2 linked regions of the Skermanella rosea genome follow. The protein of the gene in region 1 binds, or shares a complex with, the protein of each later gene. Links are inferred from orthologs where the notes say so. Each region holds a gene or a part of one and is shown in the gene's direction. Other genes may lie near its edges.

Evidence for each region.
Region 2: the proteins of rpsG (region 1) and tig are in contact, whole or in part, in a crystal structure (PDB 3GTY), measured with the Thermotoga maritima proteins. The link is inferred for Skermanella rosea from one-to-one orthologs. Residues at the interface, in WP_004081843.1 of Thermotoga maritima: Lys34, Lys52, Lys55, Glu59, Arg62, Gln63, Glu66, Asn67, Lys69, Val71, Arg95, Ala109, Lys110, Lys111, Gly112, Arg113, Pro114, Glu117, Glu121, Ile124, Ala125, Tyr127, Asn128, Asn129, Thr130, Gly131, Lys135, Asp139, Arg142, Met143; in WP_004081061.1 of Thermotoga maritima: Glu122, Val124, Val129, Leu130, Tyr133, Glu188, Gly259, Ile262, Tyr263, Glu266, Ser270, Glu273, Gln274, Glu277, Arg308, Gln311, Ile312, Ser315, Tyr316, Glu325, Arg329, Arg336, Leu363, Phe366, Trp367, Arg373, Leu377, Arg381, Leu384, Glu387.

Annotation. Positions count from the first base shown.
Region 1 is NZ_CP086111.1:1,270,632-1,277,058, forward strand. What follows is about bases 1-2,946. They hold rpsG (30S ribosomal protein S7), read left to right. Parts: upstream 1-1,211; coding sequence 1,212-1,682; downstream 1,683-2,946. Other genes in these bases: JL101_RS05875 (response regulator), read right to left, coding at 1-279; rpsL (30S ribosomal protein S12), read left to right, coding at 826-1,197; fusA (elongation factor G), read left to right, coding at 1,725-2,946. Also shown: more of fusA, read left to right, coding at 2,947-3,803; tuf (elongation factor Tu), read left to right, coding at 3,856-5,046; rpsJ (30S ribosomal protein S10), read left to right, coding at 5,162-5,470; rplC (50S ribosomal protein L3), read left to right, coding at 5,543-6,289; rplD (50S ribosomal protein L4), read left to right, coding at 6,295-6,427.
Region 2 is NZ_CP086111.1:2,313,572-2,316,383, forward strand. It holds tig (trigger factor), read left to right. Parts: upstream 1-640; coding sequence 641-1,984; downstream 1,985-2,812. Other genes in the region: JL101_RS10540 (hypothetical protein), read left to right, coding at 86-316; clpP (ATP-dependent Clp endopeptidase proteolytic subunit ClpP), read left to right, coding at 2,182-2,812. UniProt on the Bacillus subtilis protein: Involved in protein export. Acts as a chaperone by maintaining the newly synthesized protein in an open conformation. Functions as a peptidyl-prolyl cis-trans isomerase.

The DNA of each region.
Region 1 (6,427 bases):
ATAGGCGTCGGCGGGGCTCGCATGGGCGCTGCAGACGATGACGGGAACTCCCAGCCGGCCGGAGATCTCCCGGGTCGCCGCGAGCCCATCCGTTCCGTCCGCCAGCGCCACGTCGACCAGGGCCAGGTCCGGGCCGCTCGACTCGGCCAGATCGACGGCCTGTCCGGCGGTCTGCGCAGTCGCACAGACCTGATGGCCCAGCTGCTCGATCACCATTGTCAACCCCATGACGACGAGTTCATCGTCCTCTGCAATGAGAAGTCGCAATTTGCTCGCCATCCCTGGATCCCACACTTCATCTCTGGCCGCGCGCGGGCGGACCGTCATGATCTCTTTCCCTGATAATGTCCGAAGGACGGTTCACTCTGCCATCGTCATTACGGCATATTTCCGGACCTGTAAGAGGGTCGACCGCCGGGTACGCAAAATCTGCGGGCATTACTCCCTATCCTGTCCGATCGCGGCGCCTGGCCGGCGCCGCGGGTCGAAGACTTCCGGCCCCTGCCTCCTTACGGCGATGCGGCGGCCGACCGGTATGGCCATCCGCCATAAGACTGCCGGGTAAAATATCTGTTACGGATGCTTGACGGTGGGTGGGTACATCCTTATTATCCGCGAACCTTTTCGGGAGGCAGGTAGTAGACCGTTCGCGGGCTAGACGCTGCCGCCCTTGAGGCTCCGACCTGACATAGCCGCACCCGAGCTTTTTCGGACGGCGTTTGATGATTTACCCGCACGAGGCGGAGTTTACGCTTCGACGGCGGGTTTTTGCATCGTCTGGCATCTGGTTTGCCGACGACGGGACTTAATGGAAGAAGGGCTCTGATGCCGACGATCAGTCAGTTGATCCGTAAGCCGCGCCAGCCTCTGGCGGCGCGCAACAAGGTGCCGGCACTGGAAGAGTGCCCGCAGAAGCGTGGTGTCTGCACCCGCGTGTACACGACCACCCCGAAGAAGCCGAACTCGGCGCTTCGTAAGGTCGCCCGCGTGCGCCTCACCAACGGCTTCGAAGTTACCAGCTACATCCCGGGTGAAGGCCACAATCTTCAGGAACACTCGGTGGTGATGATCCGCGGCGGCCGCGTGAAGGACCTTCCCGGTGTCCGTTATCACATCATCCGCGGTTCGCTCGATACCCAGGGCGTGAAGGACCGTCGGCAGCGCCGGTCGAAGTACGGCGCGAAGCGTCCGAAGTAAGGAGATCCTGAAGAATGTCTCGTCGTCGTCGCGCGGAGAAGCGCGAGGTTCTGCCGGATGCCAAGTATGGCGACCGCGTCCTCACCAAGTTCATGAACTGCCTGATGCTGGACGGCAAGAAGTCGGTCGCGGAAGCGATCGTCTACGGCGCGCTGGAGCGCGTCGAAGGCCGCGCCAAGGCCGACCCGGTCCAGGTCTTCCACGATGCCCTGGGCAACGTGAAGCCGCACCTGGAAGTCCGGTCGCGCCGCGTCGGCGGTGCCACCTACCAGGTTCCGGTCGAGGTCCGTTCGGACCGCGCCCAGGCCCTGGCCATCCGCTGGCTGATCAACAGCGCTCGCGCCCGGTCCGAGAACACCATGACCGAGCGCCTGTCGGGCGAGCTGCTCGACGCCGCCAACCAGCGTGGTTCGGCGGTCAAGAAGCGCGAAGATACCCACCGCATGGCGGAGGCCAACAAGGCCTTCTCGCACTACCGTTGGTAATCGCTTCGGCGATCTGACCAGACAGCAGTCCGAGAACTCGACATGTCACGCTCCACGCAGCTCGACCGGTATCGCAACATCGGCATCATGGCTCACATCGATGCCGGTCGGACGACGACCACCGAGCGGATCCTCTACTACACCGGCCGGTCCGGGAAGCCCGCGGAAACCACCGCGGCTTCCGGCGCCGATGCCGCGTGGGCGGGTGAGGACGAGGAGCGGGGCATCACGATCACGTCGGCGGCGACCACCTGCTTCTGGAACGGCCACCGCATCAACATCATCGACACGCCGAGCCATGTCGACCTTCCGGTCGAGGTGGAGCGGACGCTGAGGGTGATCGACGGCGCGCTGGCGGTGTTCGACGCCGCGGTCGGGATCGAGCCGCAGTCCGAGGCAGCCTGGCGGCGAGCGGACCAGCACCGCGTGCCGAGGCTGTGCTTCGTCAACAAGATGGACCGGCCGGGCGCGGACTTCTTCCGCACCATCGGCATGCTGGCCGATCGGGTCGGCGCGACCCCGCTGCTCCTGCAGCTGCCCATCGGCGGCGGCGACGGCTTCAGGGGCGTCGTCGACCTGCTGGGCGAGCGCGCGCTGGTGTGGCAGGACGACGGGCTGGGCGCCTCGTTCCAGGAGACCGGGATCCCGGCCGACCTGGAAGCGCAGGTCGCCGAGTACCGCGCCAAGCTGGTCGAGGCCGCGGTCCAGGTCGATACCGAGGCGGCCGAGGCGTTCCTGGCCGGGACCGTCCCGGACGTGGCGGCGCTGAAGGCGCTGATCCGCCGGGGCACCTGCGCGGCGGAGTTCGTGCCGGTGCTGTGCGGCTCGGCCTTCCGCAACAAGGGTATCCAGCCGGTCCTGGATGCTATCGTCGATTACCTGCCGTCCCCGGCGGACATCGGCGGCATCCGGGGCACGGAAGGCGAGGGGCGCGACGAGGCGGTCCGTCCGGCGGACGACGCCGCGCCGTTCTCCGCCCTGGTCTTCAAGGTCATGTCGGACCCGGTCGCGGGCTCTCTGGCCTTCGCCCGTGTCTATTCCGGCACCCAGGCGGTAGGCGGGACGGTACTGAACCCGCTGAAGGGCGAGCGGGAGAAGATCGGCCGGATGCTGCAGATGCAGGCCACCGCGCGCGAGGATGTGAAGCAGGCCATCGCCGGCGACATCATCGCCTTCGCCGGCCTGAAGCATACCGCCACGGGCGATACGCTGTGCGACCCGTCGCACCCGATCGTGCTGGAGCGGACCGAGTTTCCCGAGCCCCTGATCGAGGTCACCGTGGAGCCTCGGACCGGGGCGGACGCGGAGAAGATGGCCGCCGCCCTGCGGCGCATGGCGCAGGAGGATCCCTCCTTCGCCGTCGCCGCGGACAAGGAGCCGGGCCGGACCGTCCTCCGGGGCGCCGGCGAGCTCCAATTGGAGATCCTGGCCGACCGCCTGAAGCGCGAATTCAAGGTCGATGCCAAGGTGGGCGGCCCACGGGTGGCCTACCGCGAGACCGTCTCGCAGCGGGCCGAGGTGGACCATACCCACCGCAAGCAGGTCGGGGGCGCCAGCCAGTTCGCCCGCGTGCGGCTGGCGGTCGAGCCGGCCGCTTCGGCGAGCGGCGTCCGTTTCGAGAGCAGGGTGGCTTTCGCCGTCCTGCCGAAGGAATTCGTCCAGGCCGTCGAGAAGGGCGTCGAGGCGGCCGGGAACGCGGGAGTCGTCGCCGGCTTCCCGGTGACCGACGTGGCGGTAAGCCTGCTGGACGGTGCGCGCCATGACATCGACAGCTCCGCGCTGGCGTTCGAACTGGCCGGCGCCGCGGCGTTCCGCGACGCGCTGGGCAAGGCGGGGCCGGTGCTGCTGGAACCGGTCATGAGCGTCGACATCGTCACTCCGGCGGATTTCGCCGGCGGCGTGATCGGCGACCTGAGAAGCCGTCGCGGACGGATCGAGCAGGTGGACCAGCGCGGGGACGCGGCGGCGGTGACCGCCCTGGTTCCGCTTGCAAACCTGTTCGGATACGCCAATATCCTGCGGTCCATCAGCCAGGGCCGCGCGCATCATACGATGCAATTCGACCACTACGAACCGGTGCCGCAGGCCATCGCCGATGAGGTCCGCGCCAGGGTGGCGTAAGGCTCTCGAGTGAACTGCCGGTGACTAAGATAGATTATGGAGACTGAGGACCATGGCGAAGGCGAAATTTGAGCGGACCAAGCCGCACTGCAACATCGGCACGATCGGTCACGTCGACCACGGCAAGACCTCGTTGACGGCGGCGATCACCAAGGTTCTGGCCGAGACGGGCGGTGCGACGTTCACCGCGTACGACCAGATCGACAAGGCGCCGGAGGAGAAGGCCCGCGGCATCACGATCTCGACGGCGCACGTCGAGTACGAGACGGCCAACCGCCACTATGCCCACGTCGACTGCCCGGGCCACGCCGACTACGTGAAGAACATGATCACGGGTGCCGCGCAGATGGACGGCGCGATCCTGGTGGTGTCGGCGGCCGACGGCCCGATGCCGCAGACCCGCGAGCACATCCTGCTGGCCCGCCAGGTCGGCGTCCCGGCGATCGTGGTGTTCCTGAACAAGGTCGACATGGTCGACGACCCCGAGCTGCTGGAGCTGGTCGAGCTGGAAGTGCGCGAGCTGCTGAGCAGCTACGACTTCCCCGGCGACGACATTCCGATCGTCCACGGCTCGGCGCTGATGGCGCTGGAGGACAAGAGCCCGGAGATCGGCAAGGAAGCCGTGCTGAAGCTGATGGCGGCGGTGGACGAGTACATCCCGCAGCCGGAGCGTCCGGTCGACCGTCCGTTCCTGATGCCGATCGAGGACGTGTTCTCGATCTCGGGCCGCGGCACCGTGGTGACCGGCCGCGTCGAGCGCGGCATCGTCAAGGTCGGCGAGGAGATCGAGATCGTCGGCCTGAAGAACACGGTCAAGACCACCGTGACCGGCGTCGAGATGTTCCGCAAGCTGCTCGACCAGGGCCAGGCGGGCGACAACATCGGGGCGCTGCTGCGCGGCACCAAGCGCGAGGACGTCGAGCGCGGCCAGGTGCTGGCCAAGCCCGGCTCGATCACGCCGCACACCGTGTTCAAGGCCGAGGCCTACATCCTGACCAAGGAAGAGGGCGGCCGGCACACGCCGTTCTTCACCAACTACCGTCCGCAGTTCTACTTCCGGACCACCGACGTGACCGGCATGGTGGCCCTGCCGGAAGGCACCGAGATGGTCATGCCCGGCGACAACGTCGCCATGACCGTCACCCTGATCGCCCCGATCGCCATGGACGAAGGCCTGCGCTTCGCCATCCGCGAGGGCGGCCGCACCGTCGGCGCCGGCGTCGTCGCCAGCATCATCAAGTAAATCGGTTCGGGTTCGCTGTGGGGTTGGTCCCCACGGGCGCAACGAGTTAGCCGACGAAGAGGGGCCGCTCCCCGGAGCGGCCCCTTCAGCGGCAGAGAAACGGGTTTTGAAGACGATGGACAGTCAGAATATCCGGATCCGCCTGCGGGCGTTCGACCATCGCGTGCTCGACCAGTCGACCAGCGAGATCGTCAACACCGCCAAGCGGACCGGCGCACGGGTTCGGGGTCCGATCCCCCTGCCCACGCAGATCGAGAAGTTTACGGTCAACCGTTCGCCGCACATCGACAAGAAGTCGCGCGAGCAGTTCGAGATCCGGACGCACAAGCGCCTGATCGACATCGTCGACCCGACCCCGCAGACCGTGGACGCGCTGATGAAGCTCGACCTCGCCGCCGGCGTCGACGTCGAGATCAAGCTCTAGGTACAAGTGCTTCAAGAATAGGGGTAAGGGACCTCTCCCCCTGAGGATGTCCCTAGTAAGGAGAAGTAAACCATGCGATCCGGTTTGATCGCGCAGAAACTCGGCATGACCCGCGTCTTCACGGACGAGGGCGAACATGTGCCGGTCACTGTGCTGAAGGTCGACAACTGCCAGGTTGTCGCCGTGCGCACCGAGGAGACCGACGGCTACACCGCCGTCCAGCTCGGCGCCGGTACCGCCAAGGTCAAGAACGTCACGAAGCCCCAGCGCGGCCACTTCGCCAAGGCGAAGGTGGAGCCCAAGCGCAAGGTGGTGGAGTTCCGCGTGGATGCCGACGCCCTGATCGAGGTCGGCGCCGAGATTTCGGCTGCCCACTTCATCCCGGGCCAGCTCGTGGACGTCACCGGGACGACGATCGGCAAGGGCTTCGCCGGCGGCATGAAGCGGTGGAACTTCGGCGGTCTGCGCGCGACCCACGGCGTGTCGGTGTCGCACCGTTCGCATGGTTCGACCGGTAACCGCCAGGACCCCGGCCGCACCTTCAAGAACAAGAAGATGGCCGGTCACCTCGGCTCCGAGCGCGTGACCACCCAGAACCTGAAGATCGTCCAGGTCGACGAAGACCGCGGCCTGATCCTGGTCAAGGGCGCCGTCCCGGGTTCCGAGGGCGGCTGGGTGCTCGTCCGCGATGCCGTCAAGCGCAAGGCTCCGGAAGGCCTGCCGTTCCCGGCCGCCCTTCGCGTCCGGACCGATGGCGCCGCCGCCGCTCCCGCACCCGAGGCCCCTGCCGCCGAGACCGGCGCCGAGCCGACGGAGTGAATGACATGAAGACGACCGTCAAGAATCTGAACAACGAAGAGGTCGGCGAGATCGATCTCGACGAGGCGGTGTTCGGCGTTCCGCTGCGTACCGATCTCCTGTCCCGCATGGTCAACTACCAGCTCGCCAAGCGGCGGT
Region 2 (2,812 bases), 1.0 Mb from region 1 along the record:
TTGCTTTAACTCTTCATAAAGAGGGGTCCTCTAGTCTTTGCGGTGCTGTTATTAACCACGCTAGAGCGGGACGGAACCCATGTTCTTGAGACGGCGGAAGGCTCCGGTAGACGTTATCGAAGGTTCGGTGTTCCGGCGGACCACGCCCGGCAAGATAGTCGAGACCGCGCGCGTGCTGGCGGTTTCCAAGGACAGCGTCGGAATTCCCCATGTCCGTTTCAGCGTGCATTATGAGCGCGTCGATACGGCGGACGAGTTGCGGACCCTGGCCCTCAGCTCCTTTTCCGAACTGTTCAGCGAGCGTGTGCTCGCCTGACCCTCTCCGGCCCGTCCGGGGCGGCGGCGCGGCAGTGGCCGTGCCCCGGTTCGAGCCCCTTTCGTTCGTGCGGAAATCTTAGCCTGTTTGTCCCGAAATCGGTGTGCTATAGAGGCAAACCCGGCGGGCGGGTGTCCAATTTCGCCTGCGCGGGGCTGCCTGTGCGGGCGTGGCGGAATTGGTAGACGCGCCGGATTTAGGTTCCGGTGACGCAAGTCGTGGGGGTTCGAGTCCCTTCGCCCGCACCATCAGGCCAGCCGTACCCGAGGTTCTCAAGCCGCGACCGGCGAGCACCGGTCGCCAACGAAACAGGCTTCCAGTCCAATGCAGATTACCGAGACGAGCGCCGACGGCCTCAAGCGTGAATACAAGGTCGTCATTCCCGCCCAGGAGATCGAGACGAAGGTCAACAGCCGGCTCCAGGAGCTGGGCAGGACGCTTCGGATACCGGGCTTCCGCCCGGGCAAGGTCCCGATGCCCATCGTGAAGCAGCGCTATGCTCAGTCGGTCATGGGCGAAGTCCTGGAAGCGGCGGTCAATGACAGCTCGCAGCAGGCGATCGACGAGCGCGGCCTGCGCCCGGCGCTCCAGCCGAAGATCCAAGTGACCGCGTTCTCGGAAGGCGGGAATCTGGAATACGACATGGCGGTGGAACTGCTGCCGGATATCGAGCCGGTCGACTTCTCCACGATCGAGCTGGAGCGGGTCGTCGCCGAGGTGGACGACAAGCAGGTCGACGAGACGCTGGAGCGGCTGGCCAAGAGCAGCCGCGACTCCCAGCCCGTGACCGAGGATCGCCCGGCCCGCAACGGCGACATCCTGGTGATCGACTTCGCCGGCACCGTCGACGGCGAGGCGAAGCCCGGCATGGACGCGAAGGATCACCGGCTGGAGCTCGGCTCCAACAGCTTCGTCGGGACCTTCGAGGAGCAGCTCGTCGGCTCCAAGCCGGGTGATCACCGCACCGTGACCGTGACCTTCCCCGAGAACTACGCCGCGGCCGAGCTCCAGGGCAAGGAAGCCGTGTTCGAGGTGGACGTCAAGGAGATCCGGGAGCCCGCGGCGGCCGTCATCGACGACGAGTTCGCGAAGAAGTTCGGCGCGGACGACCTTGCCGCCCTGAAGCAAATGATCAAGGACCGCATCGGCCAGGATTACGCCGGCATCTCGCGTTCCAAGGTGAAGCGCACCCTGCTCGACAAGCTGGCGGATACCCACAGCTTCGACGTCCCGGCCGGCATGGTCGACATCGAGTTCGAGACGATCTGGAACCGGCTCCAGGAAGAGCTGAAGCGGGGCGGCCCCGACGCCGAGGAGGCCGGCAAGAGCGAGGACGAGCTGAAGGCGGAGTACCGGGGCATCGCGGAACGCCGCGTCCGCCTCGGGCTGCTCCTTTCAGAAGTCGGTCGCCGCAACAATATCCAGGTGACCCAGGACGAGTTGAACCGGGCCCTCATCACCGAGGCCCAGCGCTATCCGGGGCAGGAACGCGAGGTGTTCGAGTTCTTCCGCAGCAATCCGCGGGCGATCGACAACCTTCGCGCGCCGCTGTTCGAGGACAAGGTCATCGACTTCATCCTCGAACTCGCTAAGGTGAACGAGAAGACCGTCTCGGTCGAGGAACTGGTGCGCGATCCGGACGAGTCCGAGGATACCGCCGCGGCCTGATCGGGCTTTCGGCGGACCGCGCCCGGCGAATCGGGTCCGGTGCGATCGGGTCCGGGCGACCGGGCCCGCGGGACGGGATCGATGGGACGGACGGCCCGGCGGCACCAGCCGGCGGGCCGCCATCAGGGATCAAAGCCCTGGCTGCGGGCCCGAGACCTCGGGCCGCGCGAGGCAGGGAAACGGGAGAGTCGAAAAGAATGAACGATTTCGAGCCGCGGATGAACGCTCTGGTCCCGATGGTCATCGAACAGACCAATCGCGGCGAGCGCGCGTTCGACATCTATTCGCGCCTCTTGAAGGAGCGCATCATCTTCCTGATCGGTCCGGTCAACGACGGCGTTGCCAGCCTGATCTGCGCGCAGCTCCTGTTCCTTGAGTCGGAGAACCCGACCAAGGACATCTCCTTCTACATCAATTCGCCGGGCGGGTACGTGACCTCCGGCCTGGCGATCTACGACACCATGCAGTACATCCGGCCGCCGGTCTCGACCGTCTGCATCGGCCAGGCCGCCAGCATGGGCTCGCTCCTGCTGACCGCGGGCGCGCCCGGCAAGCGGTTCTCCCTGCCGAACAGCCGGATCATGGTCCACCAGCCCTCCGGCGGTGCCCAGGGGCAGGCGGCCGACATCGAGATCCAGGCCCAGGAAATCCTGAAGCTGCGGTCCCGGTTGAACGACATCTATGCCAAGCACAGCGGCCAGACCCTGGACGTGATCGAGGCTGCGATGGAGCGCGACAAGTTCATGTCGCCGGAGGAAGCCAAGAGCTTCGGCCTGATCGACGAGGTGGTGACGAGCCGTCCGGCGGGCGTGGGCGACACGCCGGCGA